2 regions of the Citrobacter meridianamericanus genome follow, and region 2 is predicted to be linked to the other one. Evidence: predicted binding sites of a transcription regulator. Region 2 holds the regulator's gene; the other holds the start of a gene.
What was found. Region 2 encodes Fur, which represses iron uptake genes when iron is present. Its sites were predicted from a motif close to ATAATAATGAGAACNACTATCAA; they were not measured.
Positions count from the first base shown of each region.

Region 1 (3,161 bases), 2.5 Mb from region 2:
TGACCCGGCTGGAAAGCGCATATCAGCATATTCTCAGGCGAGAAACAGCCACCCTTCGCCTGACGCGTAAACTGTCTGAAGGCAACTACGAGCCAACCAGGATAACGACAGTCGCCCTGGATGAAGACAGATAAGGGCGAGTGGAGAACGTTGAATCAGGAGCTGCAGGCCGGGTAAGGCGCCCCCCCACCCGGCAATGAGGATTACTTCGCTTTTACAGTCTCTTCACCAACCAGACCAATCTTCAGGAACCCCGCCTGATGCAAAGCATCCATAACCTTCATCATGGTTTCATAATCGACGGTTTTATCCGCACGGAAGAAGATCGTAGTGTCTTTCTTGCCATCAGTCAGCGTATTTAACTCGCTAATCATGGTATCGTCCGTCACCTGGTTGTTGCCAATAAACATACTCTTATCGGCTTTCACAGACAGGTAAACCGGTTTTTCCGGACGCGGTTGCGGTGTGCTGGTGGAAGCAGGGAGATTCACCTTCACATCCACCGTTGCCAACGGCGCAGCCACCATAAAGATGATCAATAAAACCAACATAACGTCGATAAACGGCGTCACGTTTATTTCATGCATTTCACCGTTATCGTCCAGGTTTTCATTAAAGCTCATTGCCATGGAACATTATCCTACACGTAATTTCTGCGCAGCACGTACCGGATGCGCGGATGCGCTAGCGTTCAGGTCGAGATCGCGACTTTGCAGCAACAGCACCTGCGCCGCGACATCGCCCAGCATCGCTTTATAGCTGCCAATCTGACGTGCGAAAACGTTATAGATAACAACTGCAGGAATTGCTGCAACCAGACCAATCGCGGTGGCTAACAGCGCTTCTGCGATACCCGGCGCAACAACGGCCAGGTTGGTCGTTTGGGTTTGCGCGATCCCGATGAAGCTATTCATGATGCCCCATACCGTACCGAACAGCCCGACGAACGGAGAGATAGCCCCGATGGTCGCCAGGTATCCGTTACCGCGCCCCATATGACGCCCTACCGCCGCGACACGACGCTCCAGACGGAAACCAGTACGTTCTTTAATACCTTCGTTGTCGTCGCTACCTTCAGACAGTTCCAGCTCATTCTGCGCCTCGTTAATCAACAGCGCGCCCAGGCTTTTGCCATCGAATCCTGCGGCAATCTCACTTGCCTGGTCTAAAGAGCGAGCATCCACCAGCAGTTGCTGCTCGCGCTTAAGGCGGCGTTTCTGAGTAAAGAACTCAAGGCTCTTACTAAAGAAAATTGCCCAGGTGACCACTGACGCCAAAATCAGCCCAATCATCACGCACTTAACCACGATATCGGCGTGCTGATACATACCCCAGACGGAAAGGTCCGTCTGCATCAAATTATTACCCACTCTGTATCTCCAGGACGCAAGTCACAAAATCTGTGCGTAATGATATCAAAACGACGTCGAATTGATAGTCGTTCTCATTACTATTTACATAGTGCCGCACCTTTGGTTTCTTTTCCTTGCGCTTACGCAGTAAAAAAGTCACCAGACGCAGTTTGAGATTATTTTCTACTGTATGCCTGTTCTGCGGGATGCGTCATCTTTGATTCATGGTAGTTTAGACATCCAGACGTATAAAAACAGGTCAAACAACATGGCAGATAAACAACTTGAAACCAAACTTGTGCATGCAGGGCGCAGTAAAAAGTACACGCTGGGCTCGGTAAATAGCGTGATCCAGCGCGCTTCTTCGCTGGTTTTTGACACCTTAGAGGCCAAAAAACAGGCTACCCATAACCGGGCTAACGGCGCACTTTTTTACGGACGTCGCGGAACCCTGACGCATTTCTCCCTGCAGGAGGCGATGTGTGAACTGGAAGGCGGGGCAGGTTGCGCCTTATTCCCCTGCGGCGCGGCAGCCGTGGCAAACACCATCCTCGCTTTTGTGGAGCAAGGCGATCATGTGCTGATGACCAACACCGCCTATGAACCCAGCCAGGATTTCTGCACAAAAATTCTCGGCAAGCTTGGCGTGTCCACCGGCTGGTTCGATCCGCTGGTTGGCGCCGATATAGTGAAGCACATGCAGCCGAACACCAAAGTCGTATTTTTGGAATCGCCCGGCTCTGTCACCATGGAAGTGCATGATGTTCCGGCTATTGTTGCCGCCGTCAGAAGCGTTGCACCTGACGCGATCATCATGATTGATAACACCTGGGCTGCCGGGGTGCTGTTCAAAGCGCTGGATTTTGGCATCGATGTTTCTATTCAGGCTGGCACCAAATATCTGATTGGTCATTCCGATGGCATGGTCGGCACGGCGGTATCCAATGCCCGCTGCTGGGATCAACTGCGCGAAAATGCGTATCTGATGGGACAAATGTTGGATGCCGATACTGCCTATATGACCAGCCGTGGACTGCGTACGCTGAGCGTACGCCTGCGTCAGCATCATGAAAGCAGCGTAAAGGTTGCCGAATGGCTGGCCAGCCATCCGCAGGTCGCCCGCGTGAACCACCCAGCGCTGCCCGGCAGTAAGGGTCACGAATTCTGGAAGCGTGATTTCACCGGCAGCAGCGGTCTGTTCTCGTTCGTATTGAATAAGAAACTCAATCATGAGGAGCTGAGCGCGTATATGGATCACTTCAACCTGTTCAGCATGGCTTACTCCTGGGGCGGCTTTGAGTCGTTGATTCTCGCTAATCAGCCGGAGCACATTGCGGCAATTCGTCCACAAGGCGAGGTGGACTTCAGTGGAACGCTCATCCGTCTGCATATCGGTTTAGAGAATGTTGACGATCTGATTGCCGATTTAGCCGCAGGATTTGCCCGAATCGAGTAAAATTGCCATAGATGGACATATATGCAGACACTTCTGGTGGAAAAGTCTGCAATTGTTGCGTCCGGGATCAAGGCATCCCGGACAATTCAGGAGTACAATCCACACATAAACGCTGTTCCACAGGAAAGTCCATGGTAGTCATTCAAGATATTGTCTCCGCGCTCTGGCAACACGATTTTGCCGCGCTGGCGGATCCACACGTTGTGAGCGTGGTGTACTTCGTTATGTTCGCCACACTGTTTTTAGAAAATGGCCTGCTGCCCGCCTCCTTTTTACCCGGAGACAGCCTGTTATTGCTGGCAGGTGCACTGATCGCTCAGGACGTGATGAGTTTTTTACCTACCATAGCTATT
Region 1 is NZ_CP101036.1:881,963-885,123, reverse strand. Features, by position in the region: gene NMD08_RS04275 (cytoplasmic protein) at 1-134, shown strand, start outside; gene exbD (TonB system transport protein ExbD) at 204-629, opposite strand; gene exbB (tol-pal system-associated acyl-CoA thioesterase) at 636-1,370, opposite strand; gene metC (cystathionine beta-lyase) at 1,621-2,808, shown strand; gene yghB (DedA family general envelope maintenance protein YghB) at 2,940-3,161, shown strand, end outside.
Region 1: exbB (tol-pal system-associated acyl-CoA thioesterase) is a predicted target of Fur. The motif match lies at 1,432-1,454, and genes of this name have one in related genera.

Region 2 (3,161 bases):
CCGCTTCTACCAGTTGATGCATCACTTTCGTCAGCACCACGCGGGCTGCGAGCCCCGCCGGGGTGAGTTCATCGTCAGAGAGGCTGACCAGAAAGTTGGGGCGACTCAGTATTGGATTATGGACGCCGATCACTCTTAGCGTCTCTTTATCGAGATGGGAAATTGCCGCGCCGGGCTGGAGGGTAGCGCCGATCCCACTGCGAACGGCGCGCATTAGTAGCGCCAGACCATCAATTTCTGTTGCGATCTCAATGCGTAGCGCGTGTTCCTGACAAATCGCTTCCAGCCTGCCGCGCAGACCGTGGCCTGGGCTAGGCATTATCAATGGAATATGTGCCAATTGGGCTGGAGCAATATTGTCATCAGTAATATCAGCCAGTAAAGCATGAGTGCCAATTAAAAACAGCCGCTCTTCGAGAATCGGTCTGGCGCTCCAGCGCAGGAGCTTTTCTTTTTGAAACACAACGGCCAGGTCAATCTGACGAGTGCTGATCATTCGTTCCAGGTTACCAGAGAGGCTTTCCACCACATGCAGACGGACATCACTATAGGTTTCTCGCATGGCGTTGATAAAAGGCATGCCGAGAATGGAAGCGGTACTGGGGGCCATGCCGACGCTGACGTGTCCGGAAAGGCGGGATTCTCGTGCGGCGAGGATTGCATCGTCTGCGTGACGGAGCGCCAGCTGCGCCTGGGCGTAAAATGCCAGCCCGGCGCTGGTGGGCGTCACGCCACGCGAGGTGCGTTGCAGCAGGCGAATAGCAAGTTCATTTTCCAGGCGGGACATTTGCTGGCTGAGTGCCGAAACCCCAATATTGAGATCGAGCGCCGCACTACCCATGCTGCCAGTTTCGACAATGCGAACAAAATAACGTAGCTGGCGAAGTTCCATTTCGATTCTCCGGAAGGGACAATTGATTTTTACATTAAAGCAACACAAGAGTGGAGGGAAGGGGGGAACGGGCTGAAAACGTGCATAAAAAAAGCCAACCGGATGGTTGGCTTTTCAGAAAGCATCACATTACTTGCCGTCGTGCGCGTGCTCATCTTCGCGACAATCACCTTCGGCGCAATGACCGTAAAGATACAGGCTATGGTTGGTTAAACGAATACCATGTTTAGCCGCAATCTCACGCTGGCGCGCTTCGATGGAATCATCGCTGAACTCGACCACTTTGCCGCAGTCGAGGCAAATGAGGTGATCGTGATGATGCTGTTGAGTCAGTTCGAAGACGGATTTACCACCTTCAAAATTATGGCGGGTCACGATACCGGCATCATCAAACTGGTTCAGCACGCGATACACGGTCGCCAGACCAATTTCTTCACCCATATCGATCAGGCGTTTGTACAAGTCTTCCGCACTGACGTGATGGTTATCCGGTTCCTGAAGAACTTCCAGAATTTTTAAACGAGGAAGCGTTACTTTCAGGCCAGCCTTCTTTAATGCGGTATTGTTGTCAGTCATGCGGAATCTGTCCTGTAGCTAAACGATTCACTTCATTAACAGAAGTGACAGAAATTGCACTTGAGATAATGCGATTCATTATAGAACTGCCATGGCTAAATGAAAACTGCAAGTCTCTGGCAAATATTGTTAATCAAAACGTGGTATCGCCGACAAACACACTGTGCAACACCCGATTGGCATCCAGCCATTGTACAGGGTCAGACGGAAAAGTTACAAATTTGTAGCAATTATTTTGATTGGTTTTATCTATTGATGCGGCGCAGATAGAAATCTACGCCGTACAAAATCAGGCATTGATGATTTCGTCGAGGTGCAGCTCTTCAGAGATCTGCTTAACCCATTTTTCTACGCGCTCTGCGGTCAGCTCAGGCTGACGGTCTTCATCGATAGCCAGCCCGACAAAGTGGTCGTCGTCAGCCAGACCTTTGGACGCTTCAAAGTGATAACCTGCAGTCGGCCAGTGACCAACGATGGTTGCGCCGCGCGGTTCGATGATGTCGCGAATGGTACCTAACGCGTCGCAGAAGTATTCTGCGTAATCTTCCTGGTCGCCGCAGCCGAACAATGCAACCAGTTTGCCGTTAAAATCAATGTCTTCGAGGGTAGGGAAGAAATCGTCCCAATCACACTGTGCTTCACCGTAGTACCAGGTTGGAATGCCAAGCAGCAGAATGTCATACCCTTCGAGATCTTCTTTGCTGCTTTTTGCAATGTCATGAACGTCGGCAACGTCTTTACCAAGCTGTTTTTGAATCATTTTTGCGATATTTTCGGTGTTACCGGTGTCGCTGCCGAAAAAGATGCCAGTGATTGCCATGAGTAAAATAACCTCTTGAAACTTATTGAAATGGTGGTGGCGCATTGCCCACGGATAAGGGCAATCATAGCAGAACAGTCAGGCATGCGGAAACAGCAAACACACAGGACTGCACTCTGTGCTACACGATTTATGATTTAGAGCAGAAATTCAGACTATGCCTGATCGCGCAACGCGCTGAGTTGGGTCATCAGCATCTCTTCGATGAGTTCACTGCGACTCATGTTGCGCGCCTCGGCCAGCTCGTTCAGAGCGTCAACGGCATCAGCGTTCAGTTTCAGTTCGACACGCTTAAGCCCGCGAACTTTATCGCGTTTAAGCTGATTACGTTTGTTAATACGTAACTGTTCATCACGCGAGAGCGGATTAGTTTTGGGTCGTCCCGGGCGACGCTCCTGCGCGAACAGATCTAATGTCGTACGGTCCGTTTGTTCTTTGGCCATGATCTTGGTGACTTCGGGGAAACAATCAGCCAGGCGTCTGCCCGGATGGATAGCGCGCCATAATACATCAGCAGGGGAGACACGCCAACGTCCACGCGCGTAATCGCGCACAGACGCTGAGTTTTTAATCAGTTAGCCTGTTCATTCAGATAACGACGGATGGCGCGCAGCACCGCCTCCGGTTTTTCTGCATGCACCCAATGCCCGGCACCTGCTATAACGTGCGCCCGAGCCTGCGGGAATTGCGCCAGCAGTTGGTCACGATACGCTTCGGTAACATACGGTGAATTGCCACCCGGGATAAACAGCGCCGGGTGCTCCCATGCCGGAATGGTCTCCCAACCGACGATATGAGGATATTGATCCCACAACACAGGAACATTAAAGCGCCACTCGCCGTCAACAAAGGATTTCAGCAGAAACTGGATCA
Region 2 is NZ_CP101036.1:3,740,886-3,744,046, reverse strand. Features, by position in the region: gene tcuR (tricarballylate utilization LysR family transcriptional regulator TcuR) at 1-892, opposite strand, end outside; gene fur (ferric iron uptake transcriptional regulator) at 1,022-1,468, opposite strand; gene NMD08_RS18430 (ryhB-regulated fur leader peptide) at 1,461-1,547, opposite strand; gene fldA (flavodoxin FldA) at 1,758-2,288, opposite strand; gene ybfE (LexA regulated protein) at 2,444-2,731, opposite strand; gene ybfF (esterase) at 2,860-3,161, opposite strand, start outside.